DNA from 4 places in the Pseudorhizobium banfieldiae genome. Region 1 is predicted to be linked to each of the others. Evidence: predicted binding sites of a transcription regulator. Region 1 holds the regulator's gene; each other region holds the start of a gene.

Region 1 (5,578 bases):
GGTGCGTTCGCAGCAGCCATTGTCACCGATGAGAGACGTGCGATCTCCCGAGAAACGACGGAGGCCCTGCGCATCTCCGGCCTTGCCCATATCGTGGCGATCTCCGGGCTCAACATGGCGCTTGCGGCCGGTATCTTCTTCGTCGGACTGCGCAGTTGCCTCTGCCTCTTCACCGGCTTCGCCCAGGCGTGGCCGGTGAAGAAGATCGCCGCCACCGGGGCGCTGCTCATGGCCACTGCCTACTATCTCGTCTCCGGCTTTGCGGTCTCTGCAGAGCGAGCCTACTTGATGATGGCGGTGATGCTCATCGCCGTATGGTTCGACCGCGCCGCAATCAGCCTTCGCAATATCGCATTGGCGGCCCTCATCATGCTGGCAATGGCCCCCTCCGAGATCATGGGGCCGAGCTTCCAGATGTCATTCGCGGCGACGGCCGCGCTGGTCGCGGGTTATGCCTATTGGAGCCGGCGCGGCGCAGGGGAGGATCCGGAACCATCGATCTTCGCCCGGGGCAGGCTCGCGCCGGTGCTGACCGGCTGGCACTGGATGGCGGGGATTTTTGCAACTTCGCTGATCGGCGGATTGTCGACGGCGATCTATTCGATGGAGCACTTTCACCGGCTTGCCGGCTATGGCCTGGCGGCCAACCTCGCCGTCATGCCGATCATCTCGTTCGTGGTCATGCCGGCCGGCCTGCTTGGCATGTTGCTGATGCCGCTCGGGCTCGACGCGCCCCTCCTGAAACTGATGGGTCTGGGGCTGGAGGCGGTCATCGCGGTCGCAAAGCACGTGGCCAGCTGGGGTGGAGACGTCGGCACCGGCCGGCAGCACCCCTGGTTCCTGTCGATCGCCTCGATCGGGTTCCTGATCCTCGCCCTGTTGCGCACCCGGCTTCGGCTGGTCGGCGTACCGATCATGGCGCTCGCCTTCGCGCTGAGCTCGCAGGCGAACCGACTGCCCCAACCTGATATTCTGATCTCCGACGACGGCGCGCTGGTGGCACTGTGGAACGATGGCGTTGCCACCAACCGCACGCGCTCGCCGGCGTTTGTCTTCGACCAGTGGCAGCGCGCTCTGCTGCTTCCCGAGCCCGTCCCTCCGGTCATGTCTCCGGCAAGTGACCTCGGCATTGCGGCGGCAGGCCATCCTTCTGTGAAAGCCGCGCTGACGGACGAGCAGCGTGACCGGATCCGTTCGGAGATGTCGTCAACGCTCGCTCTCGCCGCAGCTGATGCGGGCCGGTTCCATTGCCTGCCCAAGCTGTGGTGCGTGGCGGTGGCCCGTGAGGGCGGAGTCAGTATTGCCGTGGTTGAGGATCCGCGACTTGCGGGAAGCGCCTGCGATCTGGCGGCGCTGGTTGTCGCCCCTCGCGCGCGGTTCGACGAATGTCGCTCGGGTGCCGTGCTGTTGAACGGCGCAAGCCTGAGAAAGACTGGCGCGATCGAAATCTACTTGAATGGCAGTCCCGACCCGTCCCTGTGGCGGATCAACGCGGCCAGTGCCGGTACCCGCCGTCCGTGGACCAGCCACCGCTTCTATGACTGGCGCACCGACCGCTTCGACGAAACCCTTCCCGAACCGTTGCTTCGAATGATCAGTGGTAGCGGCGGATGAGGCCGACGAGCTTTCCCTGAACCTTCACCCGATCGGCGGGAAGGATGCGAGTCTCATAGGCCGGGTTGGCAGCCTCCAGCGCGATCGAGGCGCCGCGGCGGCGGAACCGCTTCAGCGTTGCCTCCTCTTCATCGACGAGGGCCACGACAATGTCCCCGGGGCTGGCTGTCTGGCCGTTGCGGATGATGACCGTATCGCCATCCAGGATCCCCGCCTCAATCATCGAGTCGCCCTTGACCTCCAGTGCATAGTGCTCGCCGGCGCCAAGCATTTCGACAGGCACCGCAATATCATGCGTATTGTTCTGGATTGCCGAGATCGGCACGCCCGCCGCGATGCGTCCCATGACCGGCACGCTCGTGCTTGCGTTCTCGTTGCTTGCGGCGATCGGCGAGGGGGGCGGTGCCGGCTTCTGCTTGCCAAGGCTGCCCTCGATGACGCTCGGCGAGAAGCCGCGGCGCGGCTGCAGGCTGGTGCTGTAGGCTTCCGGCAGCTTGATGACCTCGAGTGCTCGCGCCCGATTGGGCAGCCGGCGGATGAAGCCACGCTCCTCGAGCGCCGTGATCAGCCGGTGAATGCCCGACTTCGACGCCAGATCGAGCGCATCCTTCATCTCGTCGAAGGACGGAGGCACGCCCGACTCCTTCATCCTCTCGTGAATGAAAAGAAGCAGTTCCTGCTGTTTGCGCGTGAGCATCCGGGTTCCCTGACGATGAAACAAATACGGAACAGACCATATATGTTCCGGGTGTGTTCCGCAAGGCTAAAGTTCCAGCTGCGTCGGCGCGCTTATGCCTTGGCTCCGTGACAGAGGCGGTGGTTGCTGTTATGGACATCGCGTCCGCCGCAGCCGGGTCCACGCGACGGAGCAGATGCCGCTTGAAAAGGAGTGCCGCCATGGACATGAAGCCCAATCCCGAAGTTGTCGTGGGTGACGGCGAAGGCCGGGTGCTGTTCTCCCAGTCGAGCCGCATCGCACTGATAGCGGGCCCCTGCCAGATGGAGAGCCGTGACCACGCCTTCATGATCGCCGGAAGGCTCAAGGAACTCTGCGCCGAGCTCGGGATCGGCCTCGTCTACAAGTCCTCCTTTGACAAGGCGAACCGGACATCTTTGTCGGGCAAGCGTGGCATCGGCCTGGACAAGGCCATGGAGATATTCGCGGACCTGAAGAAGGAGTTCGGATTCCCGGTGCTCACCGACGTTCATACCGAGGAGCATTGCGCGCTCGTCGCGCCGATAGTCGATATCCTGCAGATACCGGCCTTCCTTTGCCGCCAGACCGATCTGCTGATCGCCGCCGCAAAGACCGGTCGCGCCATCAACGTCAAGAAGGGCCAGTTCCTGGCGCCCTGGGACATGAAGAACGTCCAGGCCAAGTTCACCGCAAGCGGCAATCCGAACGTGCTTCTCTGCGAGCGTGGCGCCTCCTTCGGCTACAATACGCTGGTCTCGGACATGCGCTCGCTGCCGATCATGGCCGCCATGGGGTCGCCGGTCGTCTTCGATGCCACCCATTCCGTGCAGCAGCCCGGCGGGCAGGGCGGTTCATCCGGTGGCCAGCGCGAATTCGTCGAGACGCTGGCGCGCGCGGCAGTGGCGGTCGGCGTCGCCGGCCTCTTCATCGAGACGCACGAGGACCCGGACAATGCGCCCTCCGATGGCCCGAACATGGTTCATCTGAAAGACATGCGACGGCTCCTGGAAAAGCTTCTGGCCTTCGATGCCGTCGCCAAGGCTGCCTAGGCGCCGCAGCGGGAGCCGGATTGTAATTCGCCTGTCATCGATTAAGAGACATTGTCGATAACCGCAGGGCATTGGGTTTACCTCAGGGAGAGATCATGACCGCCATTACCGATATCATCGCACGCGAAATCCTCGACAGCCGCGGCAATCCGACCGTGGAGGTCGATGTCTACCTGGAGGATGGCAGCATGGGCCGCGCGGCTGTCCCCTCGGGCGCTTCCACCGGCGCCCACGAGGCGGTGGAACTGCGCGATGGCGGCAAGCGCTATGGCGGCAAGGGCGTTGAGAAGGCGGTCGAGGCGGTCAATACCGAGATTTTCGATGCCATCGGCGGCTTCGATGCCGAAAGCCAGATCCACATCGACAAGACTTTGATCGCCCTCGATGGCACGCCCAACAAGTCGCGCCTCGGCGCCAATGCCATACTGGGTGTCTCGCTCGCCGTTGCCAAGGCAGCGGCCGATTCCTCCGGCCTGCCGCTCTACCGCTATGTCGGCGGCGCCGGCGCACATGTCCTGCCGGTACCGATGATGAACATCATCAACGGCGGCGCTCATGCCGACAATCCGATCGACTTCCAGGAATTCATGATCATGCCGGTCGGCGCGGAGAGCCTTCGTGACGCGGTTCGTATCGGTGCGGAAGTGTTCCACGTCCTGAAGAAGGAACTCGCGGCCCAGGGCCACAACACCAATGTCGGCGACGAGGGTGGCTTTGCCCCGGGCCTGAAGAGCGCACCGGAAGCCCTCGATTTCATCATGCGCTCGGTGGAAAAGGCCGGCTACAAGCCCGGTGACGATGTCTGCCTCGCACTGGATTGCGCCTCGACCGAATTCTTCAAGGACGGCAAGTACGCCATGGAAGGCGAGGGCCGCACGTTGGAACCCGGTGCCATGGCCGAATACCTGGCGGAACTCGCCGGAAAATATCCGATCATCTCCATCGAGGACGGCATGGCCGAGGACGACTGGGATGGCTGGAAGTCGCTCACCGATCTCGTCGGCTCCAAGTGCCAGCTCGTTGGCGACGATCTTTTTGTCACGAACTCCGCCCGCCTGCGCGACGGCATCAAGATGGGTGTCGCCAACTCCATCCTCGTCAAGGTCAATCAGATCGGCTCGCTGACCGAGACGCTGGATGCCGTCGAGACCGCACACAAGGCCGCCTATACCGCGGTCATGTCGCACCGCTCGGGCGAGACAGAGGATTCGACCATCGCCGATCTGGCGGTCGCTACCAATTGCGGGCAGATCAAGACCGGATCGCTCTCGCGTTCGGACCGGCTTGCCAAGTACAACCAGCTGATCCGTATCGAAGAAATGCTGGGCCCGCAGGCAGTCTATGCCGGCAGGTCCATTCTCAAGGCCTGATTCATCAGGCAAACATTGAATTCGCAAGGAAAGCCCGGTTCGCCGGGCTTTCTGCGTTTTGGGCGGTCAACGATTGCTTAAGCAAGTTCTGCGAATTTGACGCATCGTAATGCGTTTCGAGGATGTGGCGGGGCATGTGGACCAAGCACCATAAGGAAAGAAAACTCGGTCGATTCGTGCTCCCGCTCATAACCGTCGCCTTCCTTTCCTATTTCGGCTATCATTCGGTCAACGGCGAGCTCGGGCTCATTGCTACCGAAAACTTCGAGCGGCAGCGGCTCGATCGGCTGGCGGAACTCCAGCGACTGACAGACAAGCGGCAGGCTCTGGAGCGTCAGGTGCAGCTCCTCAGCGATGGTTCGCTGGAAAAAGACATGCTGGACGAGATCGCGCGTTACCAGTTGAACGTCGCGCGCGAGGACGAAATCGTGATCTTCAACAACTATTTCTAGGTTAACCAGATTTCGGTTAACATGAATTCATGTCGTATTATCAGCGGGTTGTATGGAATGCGAGCCATGCATTTATGGCATTGCTGGGGTGCCTTTTCTTCCCTATGGTAACGGCCTGAACAAGACCTGCAGCACATGAGGGAGGGATGAATGGCGCCGAGAAAAACCGCGTCTGTATCCGGCCGCAAATCCGCGGCAAAGCCTGCAAGAAAAGATTTCACCGGCGGCACGATTGCCGAGTTCGACAAGGAGCAGGAGCTCCAGGCTTACCGCGACATGCTGCTGATCAGGCGGTTTGAGGAGAAGGCCGGCCAGCTCTATGGCATGGGGTTCATCGGCGGCTTCTGTCACCTCTATATCGGCCAGGAAGCGGTCGTCGTCGGGATGCAGATGGCG
Region 2 (5,578 bases), 1.0 Mb from region 1:
GATGACGACGACCGCGAGAACGAAGGCGACCTGATCGTCGCCGCCGTCCACTGCACGGCGGAGAAAATGGCCTTCATCGTTCGCCACACATCCGGCATCGTCTGCGCGCCCATGCCGCGCGAGGAAGCCAAGCGCCTCAACCTCAATGCCATGGTGGCGGAAAACGACAGCGCGCATACCACCGCCTTCACCGTAACGGTCGACTTCAAGCACGGCACCACGACCGGGATTTCGGCCGAAGACCGGGCGCTGACGGTCCGCAACCTCGCCAACCCCAACGTTGGCCCTTCGGACTTCGTCCGCCCCGGCCATATATTCCCGCTGGTCGCGCGCGAAGGCGGCGTGTTGATGCGGTCCGGTCATACGGAAGCTGCCGTCGATCTCTGCAAGCTCGCGGGCCTGCCGCCGATTGGCGTCATCTGCGAGCTCGTCAATGACGACGGCACCGTGACGCGTGGCGCCCAGGTCGCGGCCTTCGCCGAAAAGCACGGCCTGAAGCAAGTCTCCGTGGCCGACCTGATCGCGTACCGGCAGCGCAAGGAAACGCTGATCGAGTTGCAGTCGAGCTTCGATGTGGAGACCCGTTTCGGAAAGGCGAAGGGCCATGCCTATTCCCTGCCCTGGGACCCGATGCAGCACGTCGCGATCGTCTTCGGGGACATACGCGACGGGGTGGACATCCCGGTCCGGCTGCATCTGGAGAATGTGGCAGCCGATGTCTTCGGCGCCCAGCGTGCCGTTGATACCTACATGGAGAGGATCGCCACCGAGGGCCGCGGGGTGATCATCTATCTGCGCGAAGGTTCCGTCGGCGTCGGCCAGAAGGATCACGGGCGCAAGTATCGCCACGATCAGGAAGCGCATGAGCAGGCCCAGGCGCGCGAGAGCGAATGGCTGGAAATCGGCCTCGGCGCGCAGATCCTCAAGGACCTCGGCATTACATCCATCAAGCTTCTGACCCGCAGCGAGCGGCACTATGTCGGGCTGGAGGGTTTCGGCATCCGGATCGCTGAGACGGTGATCTGCTAAGGCTGGCATCGGCCGCCACAGTCGTGGCGGCTAGCCGCTGATCGGCCCCTCGACGGTCGGGGACGCGTCCCCGCTCCAGACCAGCCTGTAGACATCCCCCTGGCGGACGGATTGAACCGCAGCCGGTCGAAGCACTGCGAAACATGTGCCGCCGGAATGGCGGACGGACGGGTAGATGATCCCGTTCAGCCCTTGTGCCCGAGCCTGGGCGGCAAGCGCATTGCCTTCGGGATAGCCGATCGCCTTGTCCGGGTGGAGCGCCGGGTGGCTGGGTAGCGGCCTCAGGTCGAGGAAGTCGCCGGAGAGGCTGCAGAACATTTCAGCATACTCGACCGTCGCTTCGAAATGACCGGTCCGGCCAAGGAACTCGGTCATGTGGAAGGTTATCTCGGCGAGGCACGTCTCGACCTCGAGTGCCGCATACCAGGCACCGCGATTTTCCCCGTTAAAGCGATTAGGCTCGCGAGGCTTCGCATAGGCGAAACTCGCATTGATGAAGTGCGCATGAGGCACGTCGTAGACGAGTTCATTCGCGTCGAGGCCGGAAATGCCGGTCGTCTCGGCCACGCTACGGCTGCTGGTGGCACCTTCGATTTCGGCCAATTGCGCGAGTTCGTCGGCATCGTCGATTAGGGACGTCAGCACCGACTCCCTCAGCCTTGCTGTGGTGACCAGCCGAACAGTCCTCGAATAGGCCGTGGTGATGACCGGTACGTCATCCGTCACCGGTCACAGTCCCCCACGCACTGCGTCGATGTAGCGCCGAACGTCCAGCATGAGCGGGATACCGCCTTCGATCATCGCGGCAACCGGCGTCTGGCCATTGAACAGCGGCCCCGAGTTTGGGAGAGAAGGCCAGCGGTCGGCCATGCGGTCGGCAAACAGCAGATGCAGGCCCTTGTAGATGCCGGTCAGGACAGAGATGCGCGTCATCTGATCCTGGCTCAGCGTCCTGCGCTCGCTTCCCGGCTTCAGCCGATCCCAAGTGCTCACTGACACGCCGAGAAGAGCAGCCGCCTGCGCTCCTGTGAGATCCCATTCCTCCACAAGACGTACGAAAGCCTTGAGCGCGGTGGCAGACAGCCGGACCCGATCCTCTTCCGATGCGAATGTCTGGCGTCGGCGGGTGCTCTGCGGTGAGACAAGTTCCAATGCGGTTGCCATGCGCTCGCTCTCTCATTCAGATGATGGCTCCTATATACATCATTTGATGTAGACTATCCAATGTTTTTCCTCAGGGCTGCCAACCCGCCAAGTAGTTGACGCGCTCCACGCCGGCGAAACGCGCAACGCGGAACAGCTCTGCATCCAGCTTTTCCAGCCTGCCGTTCGAGGCGCGAACGCCTGGCTCAAGCCAGAGACGCCTGACATCCAGAGATCCCGCCTTGCGATCCGCCTTCATGTCGATGCGGCCGATCATCCGGTCGCCCTCGATCAGCGGAAAGACGTAGTAGCCGTATTGGCGCTTCGGCTCGGGCACGAATATCTCGATCCGGTAGCTGAAGTTGAACAGCCGTTCGGCCCTGTTGCGGTCGCGCAGCAGGGGGTCGAACGGACTGAGGACGCGGATGCGCCCCGGAGGCTCGGAAATACTATCCAGCGAAGTGGGAAAATCCTGGAAAGCATGGGCCGCCCGCGGCCTGCTGCCATTGGCGCTCTCGATCACCACCTCCGTCAACTCGTCGCGATGGGCGTCGACCCAATCCTTTGCCTCCTGCGGCGTGACGAGGGCCCAGAACGCGGCGATCTCGCCGGACGTCGCAAATCCCAGCCGCTTGAGCGCGCTGCGGCAGGCCCAATCGACGAATTCCTCGTGGCTGACCTCCGGTTCGTGATGATGCGCCGGTAGCACCCTTTCCGTGAGGTCATAAACCTTCTGGAAATTCACCCGTCCCGCGATCGCTAGCTTCCCCGTGTGCCAGTAGTATTCGAGCGCCGTCTTGTTGGGATGCCAGTTCCACCATCCGCCGGACTTGTGCTCATCCGCCTTCATCTCCCGGGCCATGATAGGGCCAGCCTCGACGATTCGCCGGTAGGTCTCTTCGAAAGCGCTGTCGTAACCCTCTCCCTGCCATTTTCTCCAGCGCTCCCCGATCACCGCTTCGCGGCGTGCAAAACGATGCTTCCAATAACGGAAATAGGCGGACGGAATGACGGAGGCATCATGCGTCCAGTGCTCGAACAGTTCGCCATCATTCTCCAGCAGATGCTGCAGGTGCTCGCGCCGATAGGTCTGGTTGCGCGAGAACAGGATCATGTGATGGGCGCGTTCGACGGTCGCGATACTATCGATCTGCACGAAGCCGAGCTTGTCGATCAGGCTCGACAGTCCGGCCTTGTCGAGGCTGCGGGAGGGGGGCAGGGAGAGGCCCTGCCGCTCAAGAAAGATTCGCCGCGCCTGCTCGTTCGGGATGAGAATCGCCATGTCGGCAACATTAGGACGATCATCGGCGCACTTCAATGTTCACCTTATGTTTTGCATTCCCCTGCCCCGGCATCCGGTCTATAGGGAGCCCTCGACAGTCGAGAGGACGCAAGTTGGACGTCAGATTTCTCCAGGCGGCGGCGAGCTTCGACGGCCACGTGGCAGTGCGACCGATCTCGGTTTCCCTGACCGAAAGGCGAATCGGGATCATCGGCCTCAATGGTTCCGGCAAGACCACCTTTGCCAGGATGATCAATGGTCTCGTGCAGCCGAGCCAGGGAAGCGTGTCCATCAACGGTTTGAACACCGCGCAAGATGGCGAAAGCGTGCGCAGCCAGGTCGGCTTCATCTTCCAGAACCCCCAGAACCAGATCATCCTGCCGATCCTGCGAGAGGACATCGAACTCGGACTTCGGGCCAAAAAGCTGATGCGCGCCGAGGTGAAAGCAAAGGTCGACGGCGTGCTTTCCCGCTTCGGCATAAAGCATCTGGCAGACCGGCGGGTGCACGAACTTTCCGGCGGCGAGCTTCAGCTTGCGGCGCTCGCATCGGTCCTGGTGACCGAGCCGGCGCTGGTGATCCTAGACGAACCGACCAACCAGCTCGACCTGCGCAATCGCCTCCTCGTTCAGAAAACGATCGACCGGCTGGAGGAGGATGTGCTCGTCATCAGCCATGATCTGGAACTCGTCGAAACATTCGATCGCGTCCTGCTCTTCCACGAAGGCCAGATACTGATGGACGGGCTGCCGGCGAACGCGATCCGGCGCTACCGCGAGATCGCTGGGGCATGAATTCCCTCTACGTCCAGGGCAGAAGCCCGCTCCATCGACTTGCCGCAGCGCCAAAACTTCTCCTCGTGCTCGTGGTGAGCTTGGCCGTCTTCCTCACGCGCTCGCCGCTCATCCTCGGAGCGTCGGCGCTCGCTGGGTTTGTCCTTTATGCCTCCACCGGCATCGGCGTCAGAACCGGCTGGATCCGCCTGCGACCAATCCTGCTGACGATCGTCGTGGTGGCGCTGGCGACGGTCCTTCTGGGTTCGGTTGAAGAGGGCGTTGTCGCGCTGCTGCGGCTCACCACACTGATGCTGGTTGCCGCCGCTGTCACCGCGACAACGCCGGTGGGTGCCTTCATCGACGTGGTCAGCCGGGCGGCGCGGCCGCTGGAGCGGCTTGGCCTCGTGCGTGCAGATGACATCGGGCTTGCAGTCGGCCTCGTCATCCGCTTCGTACCGGAGGTCCTGTCTCGCTATGACCTCCTGAAGCAGGCGCATCGAGCTCGCGGGCTGAAGCTGCGCCCAACCACAGTCCTTGCGCCGCTCACGATCCAAACCCTGAAGGCCGCGGATGAGATCGCTGCCGCCATTGACGCTCGCGGCATCCGCGGGCACAAGCACTCCACCGATTCCTAGGAGTTTTCATATGAGCAGTCGCGATCTCGTTCTCGCAGCCCTCTTCGCCGCCATCATCGTGGCGCTTGGCCTCTTGCCGCCAATCATGCTCGGCTTCATCCCAGTGCCGATCACCGCCCAATCCATGGGCGTGATGCTTGCTGGCGTAATCCTGGGGGCGCGTCGCGGCACCATCGCCGTGCTGCTGGTCCTTCTGCTTGCCGCGATCGGTTTGCCGGTGCTTTCGGGTGGACGCGGTGGTCTTGCCGTCTTCGCTGCGCCGACAACCGGCTTCCTGATCGGCTGGGTGTTCGCTGCCTTCGTCACCGGCTATCTGTCGGAACGGTTCGTCCGCAGTTCGCAGAGCGCCATGCTGCAGACGGCCGGCTTCTTCGCAGCCGCCGTGGCGGGCGGCGTCGTCGTGCTCTATGTCTTCGGCATAAGCTATCTGGCGCTTGTTTCAGGGCTCGGCTTCACCAAGGCCTTCCTCGGATCCATGGCCTTCATCCCGGGCGATGTCGTGAAGGCAGTCGTGGCCGCGCTTGCCGGCCGCGCGGTCATGGCCGGATATCCGCTGCTTCCGGCCCGCGCCTGATCAAATGAGGTGGGCGATAATCCGATCCGCCTGCGCCCACCTCACTTTACCGGAACGACCTCGAGCTTCGTTCCGGCATACCAGTCGGCGACGGCCCTGATTTCTGCGTCGCTCAGGCCCGCAGCGATCTCCGACATGA
Region 3 (5,578 bases), 280 kb from region 1:
GCAGCCGGCCGATCGCCAGGATGTAGCAGGCGTAGAAGACCGCCGCGAGCGCCGCGACAGCGTCACCCGCAAGCTGGCCATCGGCCAGTGCCGCCGGGCCGCCCTTCAACGTGACGACCCCCGCGATTGCCAGGCCGAGGCCCAGCAGGAAAATTCTCGTGACGGTGGTCCTGAACAGAAGCCAGCCGATCAGCGTGACGAAGACTGGCGCGAGGTTGGCGAGAAGCGTCGCATTGGCGACCGATGTCATGTGGAGCGCGAGGTGCCAGGCGACGAGGTCCACCGCAAGCGCCAGTCCCGGCAGGATGAGCAGGAAGTAGTCCCGCCGTTCGAGGGTCGGCATTTCTGGCCTGCTGGGGCTGACCATGCTCCAGAGGAAAAGCGGTAGGAGCGCCAGCGCGAGCCGCCAGAAACCGGTGGAGACCGGCCCGACTTCAGACAGGCGGACGAAGATGGGCGATGCCCCAATCGCGATACCTCCGAGAACGAGGCAGGCAAGCGCGGTACGTTGCGCGGGCGCAGAAACGCCGGTCGAAATGGCGGACACGTTAGCTCTCCGATCGGGCTGGGATCAGGCCTTCATGGCCAGTGCGATCTCCGCGGCAAGACGTGCATTGTTCTCGACCAGCGCAATGTTGGTCTTCAGGCTGCGGCCGGACGTCTGGTGGAAGATGTGGTCGAGCAGGAAAGGTGTGACAGCCTTGGCCGAGACGGCCTGTTCGTCGGCAGCCGTAAGCGCGGCCTGGATGAACGTCTCCATCTCCTCGCGCGGGATCTCGTCGGCATAGGGCACCGGGTTTGCGACCAGCATGCCGCCCTCGATGCCCAGGGCCGTGCGCGCTGCCTGGAAGGCCGCGACCTGCTGGGGCGCGTCCAGACGAAGCGGGCTCGGGTAACCGGAGGCTCGGGACCAGAAAGCGGGGAAGTCGTCAGAGCCGTATGTCACGACGGGTACGCCCCGGGTCTCCAGAACCTCGAGCGTCTTGGGAATGTCGAGGATCGCCTTGGCGCCGGCGCAGACGACAATAACGGGTGTCTTCGCCAATTCCTCGAGATCTGCCGAAATGTCGAAGCTCTCCTCCGCGCCACGATGAACGCCGCCGATCCCGCCGGTTGCGAAGACATCGATACCAGCGAGTGAAGCTGCAATCATGGTGGCGGCGACCGTGGTGGCTCCGGTGCGACCGAGCGCCACTGCAAACGCCAGATCGGCGCGTGAGAGCTTCAGCGCGTCCCTTGCCTGGGCAAGATCCTGCAGTTCGCTGTCCTCCAGCCCGACATGCAGGATGCCGTGGATTACCGCTATCGTGGCCGGTACGGCGCCAGCCTGCCGGATGATCGTCTCGACACTACGTGCCATGTCCAGATTGCCGGGATAGGGCATTCCATGGGTTATGATGGTGGATTCCAGCGCGACGAGCGGGCGGCCAGCCCGCCTGGCAGCAGCGACCTCCTCGGAATAGACGATAGGAAGAGTGGGATCGGCGGACGCGTTCATGTCTTTCTCCGGCAAGATCTCAGGAGTAGGCGGTTGATGCTGCTATCTCTGCGGCCTTGCGCTCCAGAAGGTTGCGATCGAGTTCCGGAGGGGCGGCATAGGGTGAGGCCAAGGCAATCTGCGAGGCAGCGATCCCACGAACAAGGGCTCGTGGCAAGCTCTCGCCGGCAAGAAGCGCATCGAGCACACCTGCGGCGAGCGCATCCCCAGCGCCGGTAACATCCACGATCTGGCTTGCGGGGGGTGGCTTGATCATCAAAGTCGTTTGGCTGTCGAAGGCAGCAACATCCTCGCCACGATTCGTGACCACCCCACCGGAAAGCCCGAGCGGACGGAGAAGGTCTGCCCACTGATCCGGAGAGGCTGCCGCGCCGGCAAGCGCCGCAGCCTCCGCCGAATTCATAAACAGCCACGCAATGTCGGGAAGAACCTTTCGGAAGCGGATCACCTTCGCTGGTGAGATCGCGATGCCCGCCAAAGCTATTCCCCTTGCGCTCGCTTCCGCACCGAGCGCGGACAGCGTCTCAGCGGGCAGATTGGCGTCGCAGACGATCAGATCGGCGCGTGCCATTGCCTCCCGGACCGACCTTGCACGAAGCCGCCGCGGCGTGAAGAGCCGATAGAGCTCCATGTCCGCAAGGGCGATGACGAGATTGCCGTCCTGCTCGAGGATCGCGGTATAGCTGGGGGTGGCGCGGTCGAGGAAGACGAAGGGCCGGTCGTCGATACCCGCCAACGATGCCTCCTCGGCAACCCGTTGACCCGCTGCATCGCCACCGCGCGGGGCGATGAGCTCCACCGCATGCCCGAGCCGTGCAAGATTTCGCGCGACATTGAACGCGCCGCCTCCCACGTCCTCCCGCCACGTCCCCGGGTTACTGGCACCAGCCACTGTGTCGGCGGCGATGCGGCCGCGACGATCGAGGTGTGCTCCTCCGAGAACCAGGATCCGTTTCTTCATGGCCAAAGGCCCCGAAAAATGCTGCAAACGATTCGAGGGATGCAGGTCTCGGCCCGTCCGGCCACCCGGGAATACATCCCGTCTGCAGCAGGCGGAACAGGAGGCGAACGATTTTCGAAAAACGCCCAAATGCCAATCACATGGCAGGCTCTTGCGCCATGAGAACAAAACGTGTACATGATCGACATCAGCTGCTTCGTTGCCTGCGCGGCGTCAATAACCTAAAGGTGGATCAGATGGCACAAAATTCTTTGCGGCTTGTAGAGGACAAAACAGTGGATAAGAGCAAGGCGCTGGACGCGGCACTGTCGCAGATCGAACGATCCTTCGGCAAGGGATCGATCATGAAGCTTGGCGCGAAGGAGAATGTGGTGGAGACCGAGACGGTTTCCACTGGCTCCCTCAGCCTCGACATCGCGCTCGGCATCGGCGGACTGCCCAAGGGCCGCATCGTCGAAATCTATGGACCGGAAAGCTCGGGCAAGACGACGCTTGCCTTGCAGACGATAGCCGAGGCTCAGAAGAAAGGTGGCATCTGCGCATTCGTGGATGCCGAGCACGCTCTTGATCCGATCTACGCGCGCAAGCTCGGCGTAGACCTTGAGAACCTGCTGATCTCCCAGCCTGATACCGGCGAGCAGGCACTTGAAATCACCGATACGCTGGTTCGGTCCGGGGCGATCGACGTGCTGGTGGTCGACTCTGTCGCCGCATTGACGCCAAGGGCCGAGATTGAAGGCGAGATGGGTGACAGCCTGCCCGGCCTGCAGGCTCGACTGATGAGCCAGGCGCTGCGCAAGCTGACCGCCTCTATCTCACGCTCGAACTGCATGGTCATCTTCATCAACCAGATCCGCATGAAGATCGGCGTCATGTTCGGTTCGCCGGAAACCACTACGGGCGGCAATGCGCTGAAGTTCTATGCCTCCGTCCGCCTCGACATCCGCCGGATCGGTTCCGTCAAGGAGCGTGAGGAAGTGGTCGGCAACCAGACGCGCGTGAAGGTCGTCAAGAACAAGATGGCGCCTCCCTTCAAGCAGGTCGAGTTCGACATCATGTACGGCGAGGGTGTTTCCAAGACCGGCGAGTTGGTGGATCTTGGAGTCAAGGCTGGCATCGTCGAGAAGTCGGGTGCCTGGTTCTCGTACAACAGCCAGCGACTGGGGCAGGGGCGTGAGAACGCCAAGACCTTCCTCAAGGACAATCCGGAGCTTGCCCGTGAGATCGAGCTGGCACTTCGCCAGAACGCCGGGCTGATCGCCGACCGCTTCCTGGAGAATGGCGGCCCGGACGCTCAGGAGGGCGACGGAGAGGACCTGTAGGTCTCTCAGTTCAACCTTTTCATTTCACCGGCTGCGTGTCTGCAAAGATGCGCGGCCGGTTCTGCGTTTGGCTGGACAGTCTCCGGTGCGGGCGATAAAAGCCACTGGTTTTCAAATGACGGATCCGCATCCGGCGGAACAAAGGGCGTAGCATGAGCGGCGTGAATGACATCCGGTCGACCTTCCTCGACTATTTCAAGAAGAACGGCCACGAGATCGTGTCGTCCAGCCCGCTGGTGCCGCGCAATGACCCGACGCTGATGTTCACCAATGCCGGCATGGTGCAGTTCAAGAACGTCTTCACCGGCCTGGAAAGCCGCCCATACTCGACGGCCACGACCTCGCAGAAATGCGTCCGCGCCGGCGGCAAGCACAACGATCTGGACAATGTCGGCTATACCGCCCGCCACCTGACCTTCTTCGAGATGCTTGGCAACTTCTCCTTCGGCGACTACTTCAAGGAGCGCGCGATCGAGCTAGCCTGGAAGCTGGTTACGGAAGGCTTCGACCTCCCGAAGCACCGCTTGCTGGTCACGGTCTACTCGGAGGATGAAGAGGCTGCGACCCTCTGGAAGAAGATCGCTGGCTTCTCCGACGACAAGATCATTCGCATCCCGACTTCGGACAATTTCTGGCAGATGGGCGATACCGGTCCCTGCGGTCCCTGTTCCGAGATCTTCATCGACCAGGGCGAGCATGTCTGGGGCGGCCCGCCCGGTTCGCCGGAAGAGGATGGCGACCGCTTCCTCGAGTTCTGGAACCTGGTCTTCATGCAGTTCGACCAGACGGCGCCGGGCGAACGGACGCCGCTGCCCAAGCCGTCGATTGATACCGGCATGGGGCTGGAGCGCATGGCCTGCGTGCTGCAAGGCGTCGGAAGCGTGTTCGAGACGGACCTCTTCCGGAACCTGATTTCCGCCACGGAGGATGTCGTCGGCGCCAAGGCCGAGGGTGACCAGGCGGCAAGCTTCCGGGTCATCGCAGACCATCTTCGTTCGTCTGCCTTCCTGATTGCCGACGGGGTACTGCCGTCGAACGAAGGCCGCGGCTACGTACTGCGCCGCATCATGCGCCGTGCCATGCGCCACATGCAACTGCTCGGTGCGCGTGAGCCCCTAATGTACCGCCTGTTGCCGACGCTGGTTCAGGAGATGGGCCGCGCCTATCCGGAGCTCGTTCGCGCCGAGGCGCTGACGTCCGAAACTTTGAAGCTCGAAGAAACCCGTTTCCGGAAGACGCTCGACCGCGGCCTGACGCTGCTTTCGGATGCCACGCAGGATCTCTCCAAGGGCGACAGCCTCGATGGCGAGACGGCATTCAAGCTCTACGACACCTATGGCTTCCCGCTCGACCTGACCCAGGACGCATTACGGGCGCGGGGGATCGGCGTCGACATCATGGGCTTCAATGACGCCATGCAGCGTCAGAAGGCCGAGGCCCGCGCCAGCTGGGCAGGTTCGGGCGACAAGGCCACCGAAACGATCTGGTTCGAGCTCAAGGAGAAGCACGGCGCGACCGAGTTCCTCGGTTATGACACCGAGACTGCCGAAGGCGTGGTGCAGGCGCTGGTGCGCGACGGAGCGAGCGTCGAAGCCGTCACGGCTGGAGAGACCGTGCAGGTTGTGGTGAACCAGACGCCCTTCTATGGGGAATCCGGCGGCCAGATGGGCGACACCGGCGTGATCACCACCGACCACGCCCGTCTTGAGGTAACTGACACCCAGAAAAAGGGCGAGGGGCTCTTCGTCCACAGCGCCCAGGTCGTCTCCGGGACCCTGAAGGCCGGCGAAGCGGTTA
Region 4 (5,578 bases), 180 kb from region 1:
CCGTCTACATTGTCTGGCAGAAGCTTCAGGAATGCTTCGAAATCCTCGGGCTCGAACTTCTTGGTGGGCGCGAACTGCCAAAGAATCGGTCCGAGATGCGGGCCGAGTTCGGTCAGCCCCTGGGCGAAGAACCTGTCGATCGATTCGCCGGCCTCCGCCAAGACCTTGCGGTTAGTCGTGAAGCGGCTGGCCTTGAGCGTGAAGATGAAGCCTTCCGGCACTTCGGAGGCCCATTTCGCAAAAGTCTCTGGCTTCTGCGATCCGTAATAGGTGCCGTTGACCTCGATGACCTTCAGCTTGCCGGCCGCATATTCAAGCTGCCGCTTCTTCGGCAGCTTCTCGGGATAGAAACTGCCTTCCCACGGCTCGAAGGTCCAGCCTCCGATTCCGGTGCGAATCGTGCCTTCCGCTGCCATCTTGCCTCCCCGGCGACTACTCCGCCGCCTCAACCCTCTTCGCCGGCCGCCGATCGAGCAGTTCCTTGAGGAACTGACCCGTGTAGGACCGCTTTTCCTTGACGATCACCTCCGGCGGTCCGGCTGCCACCACTTCGCCGCCGCCGGTTCCACCTTCCGGCCCGATGTCGATGATCCAGTCCGCCGTCTTGATGACCTCGAGATTATGCTCGATGACCACCACCGAATTCCCCTGGTTCACCAGTTCGTGCAACATGTCGAGCAGCTTTGCCACGTCGTGGAAATGCAGACCCGTCGTCGGCTCGTCGAGGATGTACAGCGTGCGTCCGGTCGAGCGCTTCGACAATTCCTTGGCTAGCTTGACGCGCTGCGCCTCGCCACCCGAAAGCGTGTTGGCCTGCTGCCCCACCTTGATATAGCCCAGGCCGACATTGAAGAGCGCCTGCAACTTGTCACGCACGGAGGGAACGGCCGAGAAGAACTCGACACCTTCCTCGACCGTCATGTCCAGCACATCGGCGATCGACTTGCCCTTGAAATGCACGTCGAGCGTCTCACGGTTGTAGCGCTTGCCGTGGCAGACGTCGCAGGTGACATAGACGTCGGGGAGGAAGTGCATCTCGATCTTGATGACGCCGTCGCCTTGGCAGGCCTCACAACGGCCGCCCTTGACGTTGAAGGAAAAGCGGCCGGGCGCATAGCCCCGCGCCTTCGCCTCGGGGAGGCCTGCAAACCAGTCACGGATCGGGGTGAAGGCGCCGGTATAGGTGGCCGGGTTGGAGCGCGGCGTCCGTCCGATCGGCGACTGGTCGATATCGATCACCTTGTCGATGTGTTCGAAACCGTCGATCCTGTCATGCTCGGCCGGAATCTCTCGCGCACCCATGACCCGCCGTGCGGCGGCCTTGTAGAGCGTCTCGATCAGGAAGGTGGACTTGCCGCCGCCCGAAACGCCGGTTACCGCCGTGAAAACACCGAGCGGCACAGATGCGGTGACATTCCTCAGATTGTTGCCGCGGGCGCCGACGACCTTGATCTCCTTGCCCTTCTTCGGCTTGCGACGTTCCGCGGGCACCGCGACACCGAGTTCGCCGGAAAGATACTTGCCGGTAATCGATTTCGGGTTTGCCATGACCTGCGCGGGCGTGCCTTCCGCGACCACTTCACCGCCGTGAATGCCTGCGGCAGGACCGATATCGACGACATAATCGGCGGTAAGGATCGCGTCCTCGTCATGCTCGACGACAATCACGGTATTGCCGATGTCCCGCAGGTGCTTCAGCGTGTCGAGCAATCGCGCATTGTCCCGTTGGTGAAGGCCGATCGACGGTTCGTCCAACACGTAGAGCACCCCTGTCAGTCCGGAACCGATCTGCGAGGCAAGCCGGATGCGCTGGCTTTCTCCGCCGGACAGAGTGCCTGAATTTCGGGAAAGGCTGAGATAGTCGAGGCCCACGTCATTGAGGAAGCGTAGCCGCTCGCGGATCTCCTTGAGGATGCGGACCGCAATCTCGTTCTGCTTGGTGTTCAGGTGCTGCGGCAGTTCCTCGAACCAGTCCCGGGCCACCTTGATGGACATGTCTGTCACCTGACCGATGTGCAGCGCGTTGACCTTAACGGCCAGTGCCTCCGGTTTCAGACGGAAGCCGTTGCAGGCGGGGCAGGGCGCGGCCGACATGTAGCGCTCTATCTCCTCGCGCGCCCATGCGCTGTCGGTTTCCTTCCAGCGACGTTCGAGGTTGGGAACGATCCCTTCGAATGTCTTCGTTGTCTTGTAGGACCGGGCGCCGTCCGCATAATGGAACTCGACCTTCTCTTCGGTCCCCTGGAGGATGGCGGCTTGCGCCTGCTCGGAGAGTTCCGACCAGCGGCTGGACAGCTTGAAGCCATAGACCTTCCCAAGCCCCTCCAGAGTCTGATTGTAATAAGGTGAAGTCGACTTGGCCCATGGGGCTATAGCGCCGTCGCGCAGCGTGCGGTTCGGCTCCGGCACGATCAACGCCGCGTCGATCTTCTGCTGGAAGCCGAGCCCGTCACAAGTGGGGCAGGCACCGAAAGGATTGTTGAAGGAGAACAGTCGCGGTTCGATCTCCGGGATCGTAAAGCCGGAAACGGGGCAGGCGAATTTCTCCGAAAAGAGCATGCGTTCATGCGTTTCGTTCAGCGACTTGTTCACCGAGCCGCCCGCGGCCGTTTCCTGCGGCGGGAGCGGCTTGTCGGCAAACTCCGCGACTGCCAGACCGTCGGCAAGCTTCAGCGAGGTCTCGAGGCTGTCGGCCAGTCGCGCACCGATGTCCGAACGCACAACGAGGCGATCCACCACCACGTCGATGTCATGCTTGTATTTCTTGTCGAGCGCCGGCACATCGGCGATCTCGTAGAACTCGCCATCCACCTTCACCCGCTGGAAGCCCTTTTTCATCAGGTCGGCGAGTTCCTTCTTGTACTCGCCCTTTCGACCGCGGATCATCGGCGCCAGGATGTAGAGACGGGTTCCCTCCTCGAAGGCGAGGACCCTGTCCACCATCTGGCTGACCGTCTGGCTCTCGATCGGCAGGCCGGTTGCCGGCGAATAGGGAACGCCGACGCGCGCAAACAGCAGGCGCATGTAGTCGTAGATTTCGGTGACCGTGCCGACCGTCGAGCGCGGATTGCGGGATGTCGTCTTCTGCTCGATCGAAATGGCCGGGGAAAGCCCGTCGATCTGGTCCACGTCCGGCTTCTGCATCATCTCCAGGAACTGGCGCGCATAGGCCGAAAGGCTTTCGACATAGCGCCGCTGCCCCTCGGCGTAGATCGTGTCGAAGGCGAGGGAGGATTTGCCTGAGCCGGAGAGCCCGGTCATGACGATCAACGAGTTGCGCGGCAAGTCGAGATCGATACCCTTCAGGTTATGCTCACGCGCACCACGGATGGAGATCGTCTTAAGTTCGCTCATTAGTCTGCTCGGTGGGGAAGGATCGATGCCCTTATGTAGTGAATGAAGTGGCGGTGTGAAGGCAGAAACTCCAACAGACCGCGTCAAATGCGAGTCGCTTGACTCGATCATAGAGAATTAATAGAACAAAAAAAGAACAAAAATCGACTGTGGATGAGCGGCAGAGGGAGGCCAATCCCGGCGGCAGATGGTCTAAGCTACCGTCCTCTCGGAAATTGGCTGCACGACAGGCAGCGAACAAGGTGAAGAACTATGGCTGGAAGCGTCAACAAGGTAATCCTGATCGGTAATGTCGGCGCCGATCCCGAAATTCGGCGCACGCAGGACGGCCGTCCGATCGCCAACCTGCGCATTGCCACCTCGGAAAGCTGGCGTGACCGCAACAGCGGCGAACGCAAGGAGAAGACCGAATGGCACAATGTCGTCGTCTTCAACGAGGGCCTGTGCAAGGTCGTCGAGCAGTATGTGAAGAAGGGCGCCAAGCTCTATATCGAGGGCGCGCTGCAGACCCGCAAGTGGCAGGACCAGAACGGCAATGACCGCTATTCGACGGAGGTCGTTCTGCAGGGCTTCAACTCGACGCTGACCATGCTGGACGGGCGCGGCGAAGGTGGCGGGCAGGGCAGCTATGGCGGCGGCGGCGGTGGTGGCCGTGTCAGTGGCGGCAGCGACTACGGCGGCGGCAACTTCGGCGACGACTACGACCGGCCAGCCGGAGGCGGAAGCCGTGGCGGCCAAGGTGGCGGACAGGGTGGCGGAGGCGGCTTCTCCCGCGATCTGGACGACGACATCCCGTTCTGATCTACGTTCGGTCGCTTTGTAAGCAACCGATCTGAAAAGCTCAGACGGTGTTGAACGCCGACTTCACCCCGTCCACCACGAACTGGACGGACAGTGCCGCGAGGATAACTCCGAGAAGGCGGGTCAGGATGGCCCGCCCCGTTACTCCCAGGAAGCGGTCCAGCCGTTCGGCGATCAGCAGGGCCGCCAGTACCACGCCCATCGTGAGTGCCAGAACGCCGATCAGCAGAAGGCGGTCCCATGGGCCTGCCAGGGTGCCGGCGAGAAGTACCGTCGCGGAAATGGCTCCCGGCCCAGCGATCAGCGGAAGCGCCAGCGGAAACACCGCAATGTTATGGAGGTGGTCGACCGTGATTGCCGCCTGCGACGTCTTTTCCTTGCGCTCCTGCCGGCGCTCGAAGACCATCTCGAAAGAGATCCAGAACAGCAGAAGTCCGCCGGCGATGCGGAAGGCGCCCATGGATATTCCGAGGGAGCCCAGCAGGCTCGCGCCGAAGAGCGCGAAGACGGCAAGTATGCCTAAAGCTATCAGCGAGCCGCGCACAGCGACGTGACGGCGCTGTTCACGGCTCATGCCGACCGTCAGCCCCAGGAAAACCGGCGCAAGCCCGGGCGGGTCGAGTGTGACGAGCAGGGTGGTGAAGGCATTGACCAATATGTCTGCAGTCGCCATCTCTCCTCCAGCGCGTTTGCCGATCCTTGCGGACCCCCTCCGACCTTGTTAGGACGGCGTGACCTTCAAGGGAAGGGTGACCTGGCCATTGTCTGGTGCGCCGCGGTACGCCGGCTTTCTCGCCAGGGCTCGAAACCTGTTCACAACCGGTGTCGAACTTGGCGCATGAAGCCGCTTTCCGCTATAGAAACACAACTGATTCCGAACAAAGATCGTGATCCGATTTGACTGAGCAAAGCACCCCCGGCGGCGGAAAGCTGCCACCCGGCATCGAACCCATTTCCATCATGGAAGAGATGCAGCGGTCCTATCTCGATTACGCCATGAGCGTCATCGTCAGCCGCGCGCTCCCGGATGTTCGTGACGGATTGAAGCCGGTCCATCGCCGCATCCTTTTCTCCATGAGCGAGATGGGCATCGACTGGAACAAGAAATATGTGAAGTCTGCCCGCGTCACCGGTGATGTGATGGGTAAATACCATCCTCATGGCGATTCTGCGATCTACGACGCCCTGGCACGTATGGCGCAGGACTGGTCGCTCCGCCTGCCGCTGATCGACGGCCAAGGCAACTTCGGCTCGATCGACGGCGATCCGCCGGCGGCTCAGCGCTACACGGAATGCCGCCTGGCGAAGGCTGCACATTCGCTTCTTGACGACCTCGACAAGGAGACGGTCAACTTTCGCGACAACTATGATGGGACGATGTCCGAACCGGTCGTGGTACCGGCACGCTTCCCGAACCTCCTCG

What was found. Region 1 encodes LexA, which represses DNA repair genes until DNA is damaged. Its sites were predicted from a motif close to TGTTCNNNNTGTGTTCNG; they were not measured.
Region 2: NT26_RS02405 (energy-coupling factor ABC transporter ATP-binding protein) is a predicted target of LexA. The motif match lies at 3,491-3,508, and genes of this name have one in related genera.
Region 3: recA (recombinase RecA) is a predicted target of LexA. The motif match lies at 2,620-2,637, and genes of this name have one in related genera.
Region 4: uvrA (excinuclease ABC subunit UvrA) is a predicted target of LexA. The motif match lies at 3,476-3,493, and genes of this name have one in related genera.

The regions. Positions count from the first base shown of each region.
Region 1 covers NZ_FO082820.1:1,555,145-1,560,722, forward strand. Annotated here, with positions in the region: gene NT26_RS07720 (ComEC/Rec2 family competence protein) at 1-1,614, shown strand, start outside; gene lexA (transcriptional repressor LexA) at 1,595-2,311, opposite strand; gene kdsA (3-deoxy-8-phosphooctulonate synthase) at 2,518-3,360, shown strand; gene eno (phosphopyruvate hydratase) at 3,456-4,730, shown strand; gene NT26_RS07740 (FtsB family cell division protein) at 4,865-5,182, shown strand; gene pdhA (pyruvate dehydrogenase (acetyl-transferring) E1 component subunit alpha) at 5,333-5,578, shown strand, end outside.
Region 2 covers NZ_FO082820.1:514,998-520,575, reverse strand. Annotated here, with positions in the region: gene ribB (3,4-dihydroxy-2-butanone-4-phosphate synthase) at 1-1,029, shown strand, start outside; gene NT26_RS02420 (RES family NAD+ phosphorylase) at 1,060-1,755, opposite strand; gene NT26_RS02415 (antitoxin Xre-like helix-turn-helix domain-containing protein) at 1,759-2,193, opposite strand; gene NT26_RS02410 (winged helix-turn-helix domain-containing protein) at 2,264-3,454, opposite strand; gene NT26_RS02405 (energy-coupling factor ABC transporter ATP-binding protein) at 3,568-4,248, shown strand; gene NT26_RS02400 (energy-coupling factor transporter transmembrane component T family protein) at 4,245-4,865, shown strand; gene NT26_RS02395 (biotin transporter BioY) at 4,876-5,439, shown strand; gene NT26_RS02390 (c-type cytochrome) at 5,481-5,578, opposite strand, start outside.
Region 3 covers NZ_FO082820.1:1,831,099-1,836,676, reverse strand. Annotated here, with positions in the region: gene NT26_RS09085 (DMT family transporter) at 1-547, opposite strand, end outside; gene NT26_RS09080 (pseudouridine-5'-phosphate glycosidase) at 572-1,498, opposite strand; gene NT26_RS09075 (carbohydrate kinase family protein) at 1,518-2,459, opposite strand; gene recA (recombinase RecA) at 2,696-3,781, shown strand; gene alaS (alanine--tRNA ligase) at 3,934-5,578, shown strand, end outside.
Region 4 covers NZ_FO082820.1:1,737,678-1,743,255, reverse strand. Annotated here, with positions in the region: gene NT26_RS08650 (DUF72 domain-containing protein) at 1-416, opposite strand, end outside; gene uvrA (excinuclease ABC subunit UvrA) at 433-3,354, opposite strand; gene NT26_RS08640 (single-stranded DNA-binding protein) at 3,607-4,155, shown strand; gene NT26_RS08635 (MarC family protein) at 4,196-4,828, opposite strand; gene gyrA (DNA gyrase subunit A) at 5,053-5,578, shown strand, end outside.